3 regions of the Streptococcus gingivalis genome follow, and region 1 is predicted to be linked to each of the others. Evidence: predicted binding sites of a transcription regulator. Region 1 holds the regulator's gene; each other region holds the start of a gene.
The links. The regulator Rex, encoded in region 1, represses fermentation and respiration genes when NADH is low (regulators of the CRP and FNR family bind a similar motif). The targets are predictions, from matches to a motif close to TTGTGAANTANTTCACAA.

Region 1 (6,365 bases):
ACTTTGACGCTTGCGATTGCGAATAATGGATACTTTTTTACCTGTAGTCTTCATCTGTGTCATCACTATTTCCAACGCCATCATTTAACTTACGATGAAGTGGATCAAACAGGGCTTGAGCCTCCTGAATCGCATCCCGAATTGCCCCCATCTCTTCATCCAAGAGATAGGCCAGGTTTGCTGTCGTCTCTAAGCGTTTTTTGATCTCGTCTGGAAAGTCTCCTTTATATTTATAATTGAGCGAGTGTTCAATCGTTGCCCAAAAATTCATGGACAAGGTCCGAATTTGAATCTCTGCTAAGATTGTTTCATTTCCATCAATGGTGTCGACTGGATACTCCACCACGACGTGGTAACTCCGGTAGCCACTTGATTTCTTGTGGCGAATGTAATCTCGCTCTTGGACCACGCGCATATCCTGCCGTTGTCTCAGAACCTCTAGGATCTCTTCGACATCGTCTACGAACTGGACCATGATGCGAAGACCAGCAATATCTTGCATGTCCTGTGCCAGATTTTCTTCAGAAATATTTCTTCGGATCATCTTTTCTCGGATGCTCTCAATCGGCTTAACACGACCTGTCACAAACTCGATTGGAGAATGCTTTTGTTGCTTACGATATTGCTTTCGAATCCCACGCAGTTTGATTTTTAATTCCCCAACTGCTTGGATATAAGGATCTAAGAAGTTTTCCCAATCAATTGTCATCCTACCACCTTGTAATCTGAACCATTTTTGTATACAATAAACACATCTCTTATTATATCATGAATCGCTTTCGAAAAAAAGCAAAGGACTACAAAATGAACCATTTAGAAATTGAATACAAAACCTTGCTAGATAAGGAGGAATACCAATCCCTCCTTCCACTTTTTGCTGATACAGAATTGGTTGTCCAAACCAACCACTATATCGATACACCCGACCAGCTCATCCGCAAGGAAAAAATGGCCTTGCGGGTGCGTACCTTCACAGATCAGGCGGAATTGACCCTCAAAGTTCCTGAAACAGTTGGCCATTTCGAGTACAATCAAGCACTCAGCCCAGAAGAAACCAAGGAGATTCTTCAACAACAACAGTTTCCTGATGGAGAAATCAAAAACCTCTTGGAGTCAAAAGGAATCCCAGTTGAACAACTTGCTGTCTGGGGAAGCCTGACAACAGAACGATTCGAAAAAGAAACAGCTGCAGGCTTGGTGGCACTAGACCACAGTCTCTATCTAGACACTGAAGATTATGAGTTGGAAATTGAGGTGGAAACTGCTGAACAGGAAGAAAATTTTCATCAGTTCATTTCAGACCATGGAATCGTCTACAAAGCAGCAAAAAATAAAATCGCTAGATTAGCTGAAAGATTGTAAAAAAGCTGAAATTATCGCAAATTTTTGCTAAAATAGTGCTAAGATCAAAAATCTAAATGAGGTTGGAATCACATGTCAGATAAAAAAAATATGAAGCTCTTCTCTCTCAATTCAAACCCAGAGATTGCGCAAAAAATCGCGGATCATGCTGGGGTTCCGCTTGGGAAAATTTCATCCCGTCAGTTTTCAGATGGTGAAATCCAAGTCAATATTGAGGAAAGTGTTCGTGGATATGATATTTATATCATTCAATCAACCAGTTTTCCTGTTAACAATCACTTGATGGAATTGTTAATCATGGTGGATGCTTGCCAACGGGCTAGCGCAAACACCGTCAATGTGGTCATGCCTTATTTTGGCTATGCTCGCCAAGACCGAACTGCTGCTCCTCGCGAACCAATCACAGCTAAGCTCGTCGCAAACATGTTGGTCAAAGCTGGGGTGGATCGCGTCGTCACACTTGATCTCCATGCTGTTCAGGTCCAAGGTTTCTTTGATATTGCCGTGGATAACCTCTTTACCATTCCACTTTTTGCAGAGCACTACATCAACAAAGGTCTAACAGGTCCAGATGTTGTAGTCGTCAGCCCTAAAAACTCAGGTGTCAAACGGGCTCGTAGTTTAGCAGAATATCTTGATGCACCGATTGCCATCATTGATTACGAGCAAGATGATGCGAACCGTGATTATGGCTATATCATCGGGGATGTTAAAGATAAGAAAGCAATCTTGATTGACGATATCCTCAATACTGGTAAGACATTCTCAGAAGCTGCGAAAATTGTCGAACGCGAAGGGGCTACTGAAATTTATGCTGTATCAAGCCACGGCTTATTTGTTAAAGGTGCTGTTGAATTATTAGATCAAGCTCCGATCAAAGAAATCTTAGTAACCGATTCTGTTGCTCCAAATGGACCAACACCAAAAAATATTAACTATCTGACAGCTAGCGAACTGATCGCTGAAGCTATTGTTCGCATTCAAGAAAGAAAACCTGTTAGTCCTCTATTTGCCTACCATAAGAAATAAGGTCTTAATGTGATATATTTTGATAATGCCGCAACAACTCCCCTTCTACCTGAAGTCATTGATAAAATGTCTGAAACTATGAAGACCACTTTTGGAAATCCATCGAGCCTTCATGCTCATGGACGGATGGCTAGTAAACTTCTCCGAGAATCTCGCGAGCAAATTGCTCAGTCTCTCCATACTCTTCCAAATCGTATTTTCTTCACTTCAGGTGGATCAGAAAGTAATAATACCGTTATAAAAGGCTACTGCTTGAAACACCAAGCAGATGGCAAACACATCATTACGACCGCTTTGGAACACCATGCGGTTCTTGAACCCATCGAATATCTTGTAGAACGTTTCGGATTTGAAGTTACGATCGTCCAACCAAGAGATGGACGCATTCAGGCTAGTGATATCAAGGCGGCTCTTAGACCGGATACCATTCTTGTCTCTACCATGTTTGCCAATAACGAGACAGGCGATCTTCTACCGATTAAAGAAATCGGAGAACTCTTAAAAGATCATCCAGCTGCCTTTCACGTTGATGCGGTCCAAGCAATCGGAAAGGTCCCTGTCTATCCCGAAGAGTTGGGAATTGATTTTCTCAGTGCTTCTGCCCACAAATTCCACGGACCAAAGGGAGTCGGCTTCCTTTATGCAGCCGTCCCAGATTTTGATAATCTCATCCATGGGGGGGATCAGGAAAGTAAGATGAGAGCCAGCACGGAAAATCTCATTTCTATTGTCGGGATGGCAACCGCGCTTCAGCAAGCTACACTTCATCAAGAAGAAAATTTCAACCAGGTTCAAAAACTCGGCCAAGAGCTAGTCAATGGTTTAGCAGCCTACGACTACTACGTAAATGCGAATGACGACCATATTCCATTTGTTTGGAACCTTGGCTTTCCGGGTGTCCAAAATGACGTTTTACTGATGCGACTCGATCTTGCTGGAATTTCTGTCTCTACAGGTTCTGCTTGTACCGCTGGTACAGTTCAACCCAGCCATGTCCTTGAGGCGCTATATGGAAAAGATAGCTCACGCCTAAAAGAATCCCTTCGAATTAGTTTTTCAGAACTCAATACCGTAGAGGAGGTTCAAGACTTCCTCTCAAAACTTAAAGAAATTATATCATAGGAGAACAATATGGCTTTTGAAACAAGTGTTTCATTGAAAGACTGCAAATATACCTATAGTCTACACCCAAATGTTAAAAAATATACCTTACGTGACAATACATTCGCTGTTACAAAAGTTGGAAATTACGAGTTAAATCGTTTGCTCGAAGCCGTTCCAAATAGTGGCGAAGGCTTCCTACTTAAAATCATTTTCAATAAAGATTTGACAGGTTTTAAGATCAATATTACAGACAAGTCTGGGCTTCGCCTGGTTAATATTTTTAAAAATCCAGAAAATGACATTATCCAACAAAAATTCTATTTCTTAATGGATAGTCTTGTCGAAAGAGAAATTTTCAACAAAACAGAGGCCTAATATGGTAACCCTAACTTATATCGATGCTTACCAAGTAGAACGAACGACTACTTATCCCGACCTTGCAGCCTGCATCCTAGATTTTTCAGGCTGTGTAACCCTGCCTGACTCTTACTCAATCGTATCCATTGAATACAAGGGGGAAAAGCTCCCCTATACAGGACGAGTCGATGGACTCTATGCTTTTTTGAAAAAGGTAGAACAAGCTGAAAACTAAGCTGATGCTGATGGAACTCTCCCATCGTCATCAGCTTTTTCTTTAGACAAAAATATTTTTGAAAAACCACTCTAGATAGTTGATTTTTTCACAATCTTCCTATACAATAAGAGGGAAAGGTTGTGATATTGTGAAACATGATAAAAATACTCCAATTCCACGCGCAACAGCAAAACGCTTATCGCTCTACTACCGCATTTTTAAACGCTTTAACTCTGAAAAAATAGAGCGCGCCAATTCCAAGCAAATTGCTGATGCAATTGGGATTGACTCTGCTACTGTTCGACGAGATTTCTCATATTTTGGTGAATTAGGAAGACGTGGATTTGGTTATGACGTAAAAAAACTGATGAACTTCTTTGCCGATCTCTTAAATGACAATGCCATTACCAATGTCGCTATTGTGGGGATCGGAAATATGGGAAGTGCGCTCCTCAACTATCGCTTCCATGAACGCAATAAGATGAAAATTGTCATGGCTTTTGATGTAGATGATCATGAACTGATTAATACCAAAAGTAAGGATGGGATCCCCATTTATGGGATTTCTACGATCAAAGAGAATCTCAAAAAAGAAGGCATTCAAACAGCAATTTTAACTGTCCCAAGTATTAAAGCGCAGGAAGTTGCTAGTCTTTTAGTAGACGCTGGGGTCAAGGGAATCCTTAGCTTCTCACCAGTGCATCTGACAGTCCCTAAGGATGTCGTCGTCCAATATGTCGATCTCACTAGTGAATTGCAAACACTCCTTTATTTCATGCGAAAAAACGAAGAATAAAGACTTATACATTAACAAGAAAAGAGGCTGGGACAAAAGTCCTAGCCTCTCAATTATTTTTGGATTGTCGAGCAAGACGCAGTGGTTGAGTGGGCTCTACTACGCTGATTTCATCAGCTTTTACAGCCCTACTCAACTGTGCGGAGGTGGGACGACGAAATCGAATTCTAACGAATTACCGATTTCTGTCCCACTCTCTATTTTATACCAAATAATCGGTTTCTTCACGGTAACTATAATAGTTTTCTTCAGATACAATCAAGTGATCTAATAGGGTTAAGCCCATCACTTCACAGGCCTCTAAAACTCGTTGCGTTACTTCATCATCATTTTTACTCGGAAATACGGCACCAGATGGATGATTGTGAGCCAAGATGATAGAGGTTGCCATGTGCTTCAGTGCATAATGCAGGATTTCACGTGGCTCCGCAATACTTCGATTCACGGTTCCAATAAAAATGGTCTGCTGATGAATAATTTCATTCTGCGTATTTAAATAGAGAGCAACCAGGTGCTCCTGTTTCTTATGGCCGATTTCCTGTTGAATTTTATGGGCCAATTTCTGACTGCTCATGATCTGTTCAGAACTCATTAATTCGTCTTTATGAATCCTTCGTCCAAACTCAATCACAGCCTGAAGTTCGATGGCCTTCACCCGGCCAATGCCAGAGATTTCCTGTAGCTCCTCTAGGGTTAATTGACTTAACTCCTTTAAACTATTAACTGAGCTCAAAAGACCTTGTGCAATCTCATAAACGCTTTTTTGCTTATTGCCTGTCCGTAAGAGAATGGATAACAATTCTTGGTGACTCAGCTTATCCACTCCTTCAGAAACCAAACGTTCTCTAGGAAGCAAAGATGGTTCAATAAATGATATGTCGTACATAATTTCCTCCTCACTTATTAATTCGTAATAAATGGAGAAAACGACAACCTTTCATTATTTACAGGCGATTTCTTCCTTCAAATCATCTAACACTAAGACTTCATCTTTATTAAAGCGGATCTGATAACCTGTTTGAACTTGTTCAAGCTCCTTTAAAAACTGTTGAATTTCACAGCGGAACAAGTACTCCTGGCTCTGAGGAATGGCCTCTAAAGCTTGGTAGACCTGCTCTACTTCGTAGATACCTTTCGTAATTAAACCATTTCGTGGAAAATCGTTTACTAAGAGATTATAGAAATGATGCAAGAGATGATAAATTCGCTCTTTTGTCACTATTCTACCTCCTTATCATACTCTTTCTCCTCTATTATATACTGATTTTCCCTCAATATTATGACAAATTCCTTACATAATATTACCAATCTCTTACAATTTTACAAGAATTTCTCCTAGCTTCCTACATAGAAAAAGCCCTAGCATCTCTGCCTCGGGCTTTATTTTCTTAAAGTTGCATTTGATTATAAGACTTGCTGAATGAATCCAGGATGTCTTTTGGAGCCTTGTCATAGTCAACAGAGGTTTCCAAATTCCCTTTTACAATCGTACGGTAAGTC
Region 2 (6,365 bases), 570 kb from region 1:
TAGAGCGATCAGCTCCGTTTCATTGTGACTAATCATTTCTCTATTATACCAAACTTTTTAAAAATCTGCTCTTTCTTTTAGAAATTGTTCGACTCAGGTTTGCTTTTTAGATAGATAGACAAACTATTTTAAAGTAAAATAAGTTAAGTGATTCTGCAAAAAAAAATAAATTTGAGTTCCAATTTTTAAATCGATTTAAGAAAATACTGAAACTTTCCGCTGTGAGAAAAGTGCCTGAAACAATAACGTTTCAGGCACTCGGAATTATTGAGACCTTAGGCTCAATAATTAGTCATGGAACTTCAAAGAAGTTCGCTGACGTCCGTACTCACCTAAGGAATGTTTTTGGTATAACTTTGTCTTCAATCTGAAAGGAATGGGAGACAACTCCCATTCCTTTTTGGCACTTTTCTGATACTTAATTCAAGGCCATGCTAACGTAGTTTAAAATAAAGAGAACATCTAAAATCCAAATCATGCTGTGCACTTCTTTGGCTTGTCCTTTAACCACTTTCACTAAGCTATAGGTGATAAATCCAGCAGCGATCCCTTGTGTAATCGAGTAGCTGAAGCCCATAAAGATAGAGGTGAAGAAGGCAGGAACTGCTTCTGACATATCTTCCCAATGGATATTTTTCAAGCCACTCAACATCATGATCCCAACAACAATCAAAATTGGAGCTGTAGCAGCGGTCGGTACAATCGCCAACAAAGGACTAAAGAGACTTGAAATAGCAAAACAGATTGCCACAACCAAGGCTGTCAAACCAGTGCGTCCACCAGCTCCAATACCAGCTGCAGATTCAACATAAGTCGTTACGTTTGAAGTTCCTGCAATGGCTCCGACTGAAGTCGCTACAAGGTCTGAATAGAGGGCCTTATCTAATTTCGCTGATTGATGGTTTTCCCCATTTGTCGCAACAATCCCAACTTTTTCACCCGTACCGATTAAAGTTCCAATTGTATCAAAAATATCAGTCAAGGAGAAGGCTAAAATTGCCATTAAGGTCTCAGGCAAACGAGACGTATTGGAAATCAAAGAACCCAATCCTTTTGATCCCAAAGCTTGACCAAAGATCGTGCCTAAATCATTAAAGGCAGCTCCTAGATGGTTACTTGCAAAGTCAATTTTAGTGATATCAACCACATGGATGAGAATTCCAAGCACAGTCGTTGCTAAGATAGAAAGGATAATCCCTCCCTTAATCCCTTTGACAACAAAGAAAATAGTAATCGCAAGACCAACAAGAGCCAAGAGGACAGCCGGATTGTTAAAATCAACCAATCCAGGAACAGCAGATGCATTGGCTGAGATCGTTGCATTCGCCTTATCTGCTCCTTCCCCGACCACTGTATAGGTATGAGGGTCAATCGTGAATTTCAAAAATCCTGCATTCTTAATCCCAACATAGGCCAAGAAAATCCCGATCCCCGCTGAAATAGCAGACCGAAGAGCAGTCGGAATCGATTCGATGATCATCTTCCGAACATTTGTCAATGTGATAATTAATGAAATCACACCACAAATGAAGACCATTCCTAAAGCCTCTTGCCATGAGTAGCCCATACCAAATACAACGGTAAAGGTAAAGAAAGCGTTCAAGCCCATCCCTGGTGCTTGTGCATAAGGCAAATTGGCATAAAAAGCCATCATCAAGGTCCCGACAACGGATCCAATAATCGTTGCAAGGAAGACTCCTTGAGCTGGCATACCTGTTTGTGACAACATTTGAGGGTTTACGAAGAGGATATAACTCATCGCAAAAAAGGTTGTCAAACCAGCAAGGACCTCTGTTCGAACAGTGGTTCCATGTTCTGAAAGTTTAAAAAACTTATCCATTTCAGAATAAACTCCTTTTTCATCATTCTCGCTCCCAATCAATTTGCGAACGTTATTTCTATTTTACCAAAAGATCTTTCGCCTTTCAAGAAATCCTACTTCTCTTCTCGATTTTTGAGCGCTTTTCCGATTTTTCTGATATAATGGTCTCATTCTTCTCGAAAGGAACTGAAATATGCATAAAAAGATGATCGCTCTAGATCTAGACGGCACTCTCTTAAATTCCGAAAGCAAATTGAGCGACTTTACCATTGATACGATAAAAAAAATTAGTGCTCTTGGCCATAAAGTCATTATTACAACAGGCCGCCCCTACCGTATGGCACATACCTATTACAAACAACTAGAGCTAGATACTCCGATGATCAATTTTAACGGCTCCCTTACGCATCTACCTGAGAAAAAATGGGGGGATGAACAATGTTTGACTTTAGATAAAAAATACCTGCTAGATATGGTCGCTAACCGGGATACCATCCAAGCGGACTTTATAGCAGGCGAATACCGCAATAAATTCTTTATTACCGATCCAAATGAGCACGTTGCAGACCCTAAATTATTCGGTATTGAATCTTTCCAACCAGAAAATCAATTCAATCCCGAGCGGGTAACGAGCGACCCAAACTGTATCCTCTTTCAAACGAAAGCGGAAGACAAATATGCTCTGGCAGATGAAATGAATCGGCATTATGACTACAATCTGTCTATAAATACTTGGGGGGGTCCCTTAAATATTCTGGAATGCAATCCCAAAAATGTGACCAAAGCATCTGCTCTGACCTACCTTCTAGATAAACTCAATATGGATCAGAAGGATTTGATTGCCTTTGGAGACGAGCACAACGATACCGACATGCTAGCTCTCGCTGGTCATGGATACGCCATGAAAAATGCTAGCTCCGTCCTTCTCCCTTACGCGGATTCCGTCACAGATTTCACAAATAACGAAGATGGTGTCGCGCGCCAACTCATTCAATTATTCTTATAATAGGAACAGACATGAGTTATCCCCTCATGTCTTTTTCTATCCTAAATACTTAATCGGTTAATCAATACCCTCCTATTTTTATATTTTTTTCATTGCCTTGCCATCTAGTTTATGATATTATTAACATAGTTATTAAAGAAGCGCTTTCAAAAATTCTAAATCGCTTCTCGTTCACTTAAGGAGGAACAAAATGAAAGCTGTTGTTGTAAATCCAGAAGGTACTGGTGTTGAAATCGTTGCAAACAAAGACATGCGTCCACTTGAAACAGGGGAAGCTCTTGTTCAAATCGAATACTGTGGTGTCTGCCACACTGACTTGCACGTCGCTCACGGAGACTTCGGTAAAGTGCCAGGCCGTGTTCTTGGACACGAAGGAATCGGAATTGTGAAAGAAGTCGCTCCAGATGTCAAGAGCCTAAAAGTTGGAGATCGTGTCAGTGTCGCATGGTTTTTCGAAGGATGTGGAACTTGTGAATACTGTACAACCGGTCGCGAAACCCTTTGCCGTACTGTAAAAAATGCTGGTTATTCTGTTGACGGAGGAATGGCTGAGCAATGTATCGTTACTGCAGATTACGCAGTGAAAGTACCTGAAGGATTAGATCCAGCCCAAGCTTCTTCTATCACTTGTGCAGGTGTTACAACTTACAAAGCCATCAAAGAAGCCAAAGCAGAACCAGGACAATGGATCGTTATCTACGGAGCTGGTGGATTGGGTAACTTGGCTGTTCAATATGCCAAGAAAGTCTTCAACGCACATGTCATAGCTGTTGATATCAACAATGACAAACTGGAATTGGCGAAAGAAGTTGGTGCAGACTTTGTCATCAACGGTCGCGAAGTCGAAGATGTCCCAGGATTGATCAAAGAAAAAACAAATGGTGGAGCTCACTCTGCTGTCGTAACAGCTGTTTCTAAAGTAGCTTTCAACCAAGCAGTAGATTCTGTTCGTGCAGGTGGCCGCATTGTCGCAGTTGGTCTTCCTTCTGAAATGATGGACCTCAGCATTGTGAAAACTGTATTAGATGGTATCCAAGTCATTGGTTCTCTTGTAGGAACTCGTAAAGACTTGGAAGAAGCCTTCCAATTTGGCGCAGAAGGTTTGGTAGTGCCAGTCGTTCAAAAACGTCCAGTAGAAGATGCTGTCAAAGTCTTTGACGAAATGGAAGCTGGAACCATTCAAGGACGTATGGTACTTGACTTTACAAACTAAACAACTGAACCTACAGGACTAGCCCAGTTGGGCTAGTCTTTTTGAGTGCTCTCAATCACTCTTATTTACAATTTATTATATATTTATTTTTGTTTTCGAGAATATCGTTTGATTCTCGGAATCTTTTCATTGAGAACAAAATCCTATAAAACATATCTATTATTGATTTTTTAAGCATCAACAAGTAATAAACAAAATTCATTCAAGAGCATTCTTTTTCTATCTAACGATAATTTAATATAATAAATCGATGTTTTTACATCGAGATTTTGATAGAAAAATTGACTTAAATATGAAAACGGTTTATAATAAAGAAGCTCAAAGTTTTCTTAAACTGAAAGTCAAACAAATTTTATAAGGAGGAATGTCAATAATGAGTATTGGTATCATTATTGCTAGCCACGGTGAATTTGCAGCTGGAATCCACCAATCCGGCTCGATGATCTTTGGGGATCAAGAGAAAGTTCAAGTGGTTACGTTCATGCCAAGTGAAGGCCCAGATGATCTCTATGCTAAATTCAATGCTGCTGTTGCCGCATTTGATGCAGAAGATGAAATCTTGGTTTTGGCTGACCTTTGGAGTGGTTCTCCATTTAACCAAGCAAGTCGTGTCATGGGGGAAAATCCCGATCGTAAATTTGCGATCATTACTGGATTAAACCTTCCGATGTTGATTCAAGCTTATACAGAGCGTTTGATGGATGCAAATGCTGGCGTTGATAAAGTTGCTGCAAACATCATCAAAGAATCTAAAGATGGAATCAAAGCTCTTCCAGAAGAATTGAATCCTGTCGAAGAAGCAAGCACTGCTTCCGCTGCCCCTGTTGCCCAAGCTGCTATTCCAGAAGGAACAGTGATCGGAGATGGCAAGCTCAAGATTAATCTTGCTCGCTTAGATACTCGTCTCCTTCATGGACAAGTCGCTACTGCTTGGACTCCTGATTCAAAAGCAGATCGCATTATCGTTGCTTCAGACTCAGTTGCCAAAGATGAACTTCGTAAAGAGTTGATCAAGCAAGCAGCACCAAATGGTGTCAAAGCAAATGTTGTCCCAATTCAGAAATTGATCGACGTTGCAAAAGATCCACGCTTTGGTGAAACACATGCTTTGATCTTATTTGAAACACCTCAAGATGCCCTTCGTGCCATCGAGGGTGGTGTTCCGATTAAAACCTTGAACGTTGGTTCAATGGCCCACTCAACTGGTAAAACCATGGTTAACAATGTGTTGTCAATGGATAAAGAGGATGTGGCTACATTTGAAAAAATGCGTGATCTTGGAGTGGAATTTGATGTCCGTAAAGTACCAAATGACTCTAAGAAAGATTTGTTTGACTTAATTAACAAAGCCAACGTTCAATAATCGATTACTTACGAAAGGATTTTAAACATGTCTATTATTTCTATGGTATTAGTGGTCGTTGTTGCCTTCTTAGCTGGTCTTGAAGGTATCCTTGACCAATTCCAATTCCACCAACCACTTGTTGCTTGTACCTTAATCGGTTTGGTAACAGGTAACTTGACTGCCGGTGTGATGCTTGGTGGTTCCCTTCAATTACTTGCACTTGGCTGGGCAAACATTGGAGCTGCCGTTGCACCCGATGCTGCTCTTGCATCTGTCGCTGCTGCGATTATATTGGTTCTTGGTGGTGACTTTAGTTCTAAAGGAATCGCTGTGGCTCAAGGTGTGGCTATTCCACTTGCAGTCGCTGGTCTTTTCTTGACTATGATCGTCCGTACTCTCTCCGTTGGTTTGGTCCACACTGCCGATGCTGCTGCTAAAAAAGGTGATATCAAAGGAGTTGAACGTGCGCACTTTGTAGCACTTCTCCTTCAAGGTCTTCGTATCGCCATTCCTGCAGCCCTTCTTTTGATGATCCCTGCTGAAACCGTTAAAGGTGCGCTTGAAGCGATGCCTGCTTGGTTGTCAGACGGTATGCAAATCGGTGGAGGTATGGTTGTAGCCGTTGGTTATGCTATGGTTATCAACATGATGGCAAGCCGTGAAGTTTGGCCATTCTTTGCCATTGGTTTTGCACTTGCTGCCGTCAGCGAATTAACTTTGATTGCTCTTGGAGCGATTGGTGTTGCCCTTGCCTTGATTTACCTTTCACTTTCTAAGAAAGGTGGCAACGGAGGTGGCGGAGTCGCTACTTCTAATGACCCAATCGGCGATATTCTCGAAGACTATTAAGAAAGGTGTGACACTATCATGACTGAAAAATTACAATTATCTAAATCAGATCGTCAAAAAGTTTGGTGGCGTTCAACCTTCTTGCAAGGTTCTTGGAACTACGAACGGATGCAAAACTTGGGTTGGGCTT
Region 3 (6,365 bases), on a different contig from region 1:
GAAAAGAATTTTCTTACTATTTTTCATTGTTTTCCTCTTTCTGTTTTAAATACAAAATATGTAATCAGCGCTTTGAAGACTTAACTTCTCCGAAAAAACTAACTATATTGCCTATCTCCTCCATTTTCTATTTAAGACATCTAATCAATCGCAATTTTGAATAAATATTTTCTGACTGTTTCTTCCTGACCTGAATAACCATTTGGTTGGTGAGGTTCACCAGGGAAGAAGACTGCAAAATTATGATAGCCCAAATGAAGTGGATAGAATTTCTCACAATGAACAAAGCCAATATCACTTGCTTCATCAAATGGAATAGCTTCATCTAGGATACGGGAACCGTAGCTAGAGAATTCATGCCCTTCAACTAATAAATGAAGGTCGGCATAACGGCGATGATGTTCAAAGCGATTATTTTCATCTTTGTTAAGGGTGTTTTCTTGAACAACGAGAAAGACCTTGTCACCGTCGATATCATATCTCCCTAGCTCAAAAGAATCTTTCCGGTGTTCATAGAGAAAATCAATCGCTTGATCCAGATTAGGATGAATCCCTTTGTACAATTTTATGTTTGTTAAATCATCAAATATCATCTATTTCTCCTTTAACACTAGATTTATGTTACAGAAAGTTAAGCAAATATGACTTCCTTCTTGAAATCTACATCGTTATCCCTTCACTGAAACATTCTCATTAAATGAATTCGACTACTCTCTATTGGGTCTCCTCCTCCTTCAATCTACTGTTTTGTTTTCTCATTTTAAGGCTGCGACAAAGCGCTCGGTGATCTCTTTCGGTCGGGTAATGGCGCCACCTACAACGATCCCGCGAACCCCAAGGTCATGGATTTTCTTGGCCTGATCAGGATAGTGGATCTTGCCTTCTGCGATGACATCCACTCCTGCTTGACAGAGGCTATGGATCAGTTCAAAATCTGGCCCATCAACCTTCGGACTGTAGTCCGTATAGCCCGAAAGGGTCGTTCCGACAAAGTCTACTCCCGCTTCGACAGCTGTCAATCCTTCTTCCAGAGTAGAGGTATCAGCCATCAAGAGTTGGTCTGGATATTTCTCTTTGACTTGATGGATAAAGTCACTAATCGAAAGTCCATCATGACGTGGACGTTTGGTACAATCAAGCGCAATGACCGCGATATCCAAAGCTGCCAACTCATCGACTTCTTTCATAGTAGCCGTGATAAAGGGTTCTTCAGGTGGGTAATCGCGTTTGATAATCCCAATGATCGGTAACTTGGTCACTTCCTTGATTTCCTTGATATCCCGGACACTATTGGCTCGGATTCCGACAGCTCCACCCTGCTCAGCCGCTTTGACCAAGAGAGGAATGACTCCTCCTGCTTCTGTATAGAGCGGTTCATGAGGGAGAGCTTGACAAGAAACAATGATGCCATCTTTGATTTGTTCAATCAGTTCATCTTTTGTAATCTTTGACATAACTCCTTCTCCTTTGATAATAAGGCAACTCGAGTACTTGTAAATTGATTATAATCTATTTTTAAAGCGCTTACAATATTAATCGTGCAATTGGATTATAGTTTCACATTTTAGGGAAAAATAAAAAGATCTCTGAAACTAGTTTCAGAGATCTAGGACATGGTGATTCCTTAGGCCATCTTTTCAGTCGCTTTTTCCTTTACGACAAATACAAAGCCAATAGAGCCGACGACGGCTCCAAGCAAGATCCAATAGACCATATCCGATGAAGCCATTGGGCCTGCCAAGAGACCTGCTAGTAAAAAGAGATCGATATACAGTCGGGTATCGCGATAGAAGGTCCAATTGAAATGGTAGCTACCTTCTGGATACTGACGTGTCGATACAGCCGGTTGAAAGACCTGAAGGAGGATCAAAATCCCGACAAAAGCAAGATAAGCCAGGCTAGCTACCGAAAGCGGAGCCCGCATCGTCAAAGCTACAGCCGCTAAAAGCAAGACCAAGATCCAGAAATGGAAGTCCATCCAGAATTCACGATGATAACAAAACCGTTTCATAAGATCACACCTTTCTCTTTATGTAATCGTTTTCTGTACTTCTATTATAAGACAACAAATTTATTTTGCAAGGAATCATTGGCTTTTGGGGGTTGAAAATAGGACCAGAATATCTCTGGTCCGTCTAAAAAAACTATGAACAAATATTAGTTGCCACTTCATTCACTGATATCATTTTCGATAATCACCTTGAGAGCATGGTTTTCACCCGCATGTTTAAAGACATCATAGGCTTTTTCAACTTCTGAGAGTTTGAAGTGGTGGGTGATGAGCTTAGTAGCATCGATCTTACCAGATTTTAGGACATTGAGCAACATTTCAGTGGTGTTGGCATTGACGAGACCGGTGTTGAGGGTAATGTTCTTGATCCACAATTCGTCCAAATTGAAGCTAACTGGTTTTCCGTGAACACCGACATTGGCAATATGACCTCCGACAGAGATGACGTTTTGGCAGACATCAAAGGTAGCAGGATAACCCACACATTCCATTGAAATATCGACACCACGACCATCCGTCACATCATTGATAAAGGCCTTAATTTCAGCGATATCACTGGAGCAGATGGTGTGAGTTGCCCCAAATTTCTTAGCTGCTTCAAGACGAGATTCAGATAAGTCCACCATAATAATCGTAGCTGGTGAGAAGAATTGAACGGTCAAAAGAGCCGCAAGGCCAATCGGACCAGCTCCAACGATACAGACATTGTCCCCTGGTTTCACATGAGATGGAAGCACTCCGATTTCATAAGATGTTGGGAGAATGTCTGAGAGCATGACCAAGGCTTCGTCATCCACAGTTTCAGGCGCATGATAAAGACTGCCATCCGCATGTGGAATATGCACATATTCTGCTTGGGTCCCATTGATTAAGTGACCCAAAATCCAACCACCATCTTCACAGTGAGAAGGCAGACTACGTTTACAGTAGTAGCAGGTATTACAAGCTGTGACACAAGAGATAATGACCTTGTCGCCCACCTTGAAGTTAGTAACCGCATCGCCGACTTCTTCAACGATCCCGATTCCTTCGTGGCCTAAAATTGTGCCTTCCTTACAAGCTGGCACATCTCCTCCTAGGATGTGAAGGTCTGTCCCACAGATGGTTGTCTTCAAGACACGCACAATGGCATCCGTTGGATTTTTGATCACTGGTTTTGGTTGATCCAGCAGTTGCAGATTGCCTGCAGATACATAAGTTGCAGCTTTCATAAGCGACTCCTTTTCTTTGTTGGTTTGATAAAACCATTTTATTTTCGTTTCTTTGTGAATATTATAACATATTAAGTAAAGGCTTACAATATTTTATGAGCACATTTTTAAAAGTTTTTTGAGCAAACAAAAACATTCCTCTTATCTCTACCAGAGGAATGTTTCAATCACCTTGTTCTAATTGTTGGCGCTGCTTATAGTACTCTTGCTGCTCGCGCTCACGTTCTTCTTCTAAACGCTCTTCATAGCGCTTGAGTTCTGCCTCAAACTCTTCTTGCAAGGCAAATAAACGCTCCAAGCCACTTTGAGCCTCCGCACTTGGGGCTTGAAAATGCAGGGCACTCAGCCAGTCTACTAAATTTTCTGTATGTTGGCGGACATCCATACGCATATCCGCATAATCCCACTCCAACTCGCTAAGTTTCTGGTTGAAGCGGTAATGTCGATCTTCTAGTTGTTCTAATTCACTATTTCCTGAATGGTACATCACATACCTCCTTTAATCGGACTCAATAAAATCGGCTTTTTCACTGATTTCAGTGCTGCTTCTGCCGCGTCCGCTGCTCCTCCTGTAAATCCATCTTTCAAATCATTAACTAGAGTTGTTGTAGCAAAAGAGCGCATTTTTTCGGATTGACCGCTCAAAGTCACCTGCAAACTCATCCCTTCCAACATCATCAAGGCTTTTTGCGTTGCAATCAAACTCCGAATTGCAATCCGCTCTTGCTCCTTTTTAATCTCTCGATGGAGCTCCTCAATTCGTTCTCTATCCTCTCCCAGGATCTCTAACATCTTTTTCTCCTACTTATGAAAATCAAAGGCCACTGCTTGTCCCTTATCCAAGTTCACCAATTGGGCTGATGCAGCTTCCAGTTGGCCTGCCAAATCTGACAGACGTGTCGAGTAGACCTTTGCTTGGGCCAGGTTTTCCGCCTCGACCGCTTGGTCCCAGCAAGTATCCATGGAGAACTCTCCTAATAATTGCTCCACTTCTGCATCTGTTAAAAATTGAGCCATGCTGTGGGCCATTTGAGACACCTCAGCAACCTTATGGGAAACCGTCTCCTTGGCCACTTCTAGCTGATCTTTGAGCTCGGCCTCAAAGACCGTCGCTTGCGCTGAAGCATTTTGCGCTACTGCCAGTACCAATTCCTCTCGTAATTGAATGGTCTGGGTACCAGATGCTCCTGCCAATTGCTGATGGAGACTCGGAATGCTGGGCCTTTCCTGCCCATACATGGAGACCACCGAAGCAGATGATGGCTGATTTTCTGAAGCGGACGTTGCCCGATCTCGTTGGGGCATTTCAATAATTTTCTGGGCCTGATCTTGCACTTCACCTTCTAACTCCATTTGAGATGGCCTCCTTTCTTGGATTTGTTTTTTCGTTTCCTATAACTGAAAAAGGATCCTAACCCTTCAGCTACAAGCAGATTCACACACTATAGGGTAACATAAAATAGCTCGGAATGCTATAAAAATAACACAATTTCTGAAAAAAAGTCTAATTTTTTATGAAAAAACGAGTTTTGGACCCAAATAGCAAAAATCCCCCGCTCTTTCGAGTGGGGGTAGCTGATAAACATCAGTTGTTCCTTGGCGTCTTATTTACGACGTCCTGGACGTTCCTTGTAACCATAGTAAGCATCTTCGATGATTTCTTGCATATGGTCTACCATTGGAAGACGTGGGTTAGCTGGTGAACATTGATCTTCATAAGCAAGGAAGGCCAATTCACGAGAATGTTTCTTCCATTCTTTTTCATCGATGCCTTGTGCTTTGAAGTTCATTTCGATACCACAGCGTTCACCGAGTTCGTATACAGCTTTTGCATAAGCTTCAACGGCTTCTTCTGGAGTAGAGCATGGAAGTCCTAGCATACGAGCGATATCTTGGTATTTTTCATCTGCACGGTAGTAGTTGTACTTAGGCCATGTAGCTGTCTTAGCTGGGCGTGTACCGTTGTAGCGGATAACGTACGGAAGCAAGATCGCATTGGTCCGTCCGTGGATGGTATGGAATTGCGCACCGATCTTGTGGGCCATTGAGTGAGAAATACCGAGGAAGGCATTGGCGAAGGCCATACCTGCGATGGTTGACGCATTGTGCATCTTTTCGCGTGAATGGAAGTCCGCATTCTTCACTGAGCTTTCCAAGTTTTCAAAGACAAGTTTAATAGCTTGAAGAGCAAGACCATCTGTGAAGTCGCTAGCCATTTGTGATACGTAAGCTTCAGTCGCGTGCGTCAAGACGTCCATACCAGTATCAGCCGCAACAAATCCAGGAACTGTCAATACCAAGGCAGGGTCTACGATTGCCACAGTTGGTGTCAATGAGTAGTCAGCGATTGGGTATTTACGGTTGTTTGCTTTATCAGAGATAACGGCAAATGGAGTTACTTCAGATCCTGTACCAGATGTAGTTGGGATCGCGATGAATTTAGTTTTCTTACCAAGCAATGGGAATTTAAAGGCACGTTTACGGATATCCATGAATTTTTGTACAAGGTCACGGAAGTCCACTTCTGGTTGTTCATAGAAGAGCCACATTACTTTAGCCGCATCCATTGGAGATCCACCGCCGAGAGCGACGATAGTATCTGGTTTGAAGGCACGCATGATCTCTGTACCACGTTCAACAGTTGTGATATCTGGATCTGGTTCAACGTCTGCAAAGATTTGGTAAACTACCTTGTTGCGACGAAGGTCAAGCTGTTCGATGATACGATCAAGGAAACCAAGCTCTACCATAGCGTGGTCTGTAACGATCATGACACGTTCAACGTCACGACATTTTTGTAGGTATTCAATTGAATCACGTTCAAAGTATGTTTTTGAAGGAAGTTTCATCCATTGCATGTTATTTCTCCGGCGTCCGACTTTTTTGATATTCAAGAGGTTGATGGCACTAACGTTGTCCCCAACAGAGTTGCGTCCGTAAGAACCACATCCAAGTGTCAATGATGGCAAGAAGGCATTGTAAACATCCCCGATACCACCGAAAGTCGAAGGAGAGTTGCAGATCACACGAATGGCTTTAACTGCTTTACCAAATTCTTTGGTCAATTCTTCGTCTGCTGTATGGATAGCAGCTGAGTGACCAAGACCGTTGAATTCAACCATTTGGCGAGCTTTGTTAATTCC

Region 2: the regulator Rex is predicted to act here: its motif matches at 2,938-2,955, upstream of adhP (alcohol dehydrogenase AdhP).
Region 3: the regulator Rex is predicted to act here: its motif matches at 3,275-3,292, upstream of SM122_RS07875 (zinc-dependent alcohol dehydrogenase family protein).

What each region holds. Positions count from the first base shown of each region.
Region 1 covers NZ_JAYKTO010000001.1:447,859-454,223, forward strand. The annotation lists gene SM122_RS02105 (NAD kinase) at 1-54, opposite strand, end outside; gene SM122_RS02110 (GTP pyrophosphokinase) at 38-709, opposite strand; gene SM122_RS02115 (CYTH domain-containing protein) at 805-1,362, shown strand; gene SM122_RS02120 (ribose-phosphate diphosphokinase) at 1,435-2,391, shown strand; gene SM122_RS02125 (cysteine desulfurase family protein) at 2,401-3,513, shown strand; gene SM122_RS02130 (DUF1831 domain-containing protein) at 3,523-3,870, shown strand; gene SM122_RS02135 (DUF4649 family protein) at 3,872-4,087, shown strand; gene SM122_RS02140 (redox-sensing transcriptional repressor Rex) at 4,218-4,865, shown strand; gene radC (RadC family protein) at 5,068-5,751, opposite strand; gene SM122_RS02150 (porphobilinogen deaminase) at 5,806-6,084, opposite strand; gene SM122_RS02155 (class A sortase) at 6,254-6,365, opposite strand, start outside.
Region 2 covers NZ_JAYKTO010000001.1:1,021,455-1,027,819, forward strand. The annotation lists gene tsaE (tRNA (adenosine(37)-N6)-threonylcarbamoyltransferase complex ATPase subunit type 1 TsaE) at 1-36, opposite strand, end outside; gene SM122_RS05050 (NCS2 family permease) at 419-1,840, opposite strand; gene SM122_RS05055 (Cof-type HAD-IIB family hydrolase) at 2,016-2,828, shown strand; gene adhP (alcohol dehydrogenase AdhP) at 3,019-4,041, shown strand; gene SM122_RS05065 (PTS sugar transporter subunit IIB) at 4,415-5,404, shown strand; gene SM122_RS05070 (PTS mannose/fructose/sorbose transporter subunit IIC) at 5,432-6,235, shown strand; gene SM122_RS05075 (PTS system mannose/fructose/sorbose family transporter subunit IID) at 6,254-6,365, shown strand, end outside.
Region 3 covers NZ_JAYKTO010000002.1:320,013-326,377, reverse strand. The annotation lists gene SM122_RS07895 (ABC transporter substrate-binding protein) at 1-27, opposite strand, end outside; gene SM122_RS07890 (YhcH/YjgK/YiaL family protein) at 141-593, opposite strand; gene SM122_RS07885 (N-acetylmannosamine-6-phosphate 2-epimerase) at 756-1,454, opposite strand; gene SM122_RS07880 (ABC transporter permease) at 1,625-2,011, opposite strand; gene SM122_RS07875 (zinc-dependent alcohol dehydrogenase family protein) at 2,170-3,222, opposite strand; gene SM122_RS07870 (hypothetical protein) at 3,386-3,709, opposite strand; gene SM122_RS07865 (hypothetical protein) at 3,709-4,014, opposite strand; gene SM122_RS07860 (hypothetical protein) at 4,024-4,575, opposite strand; gene adhE (bifunctional acetaldehyde-CoA/alcohol dehydrogenase) at 4,827-6,365, opposite strand, start outside.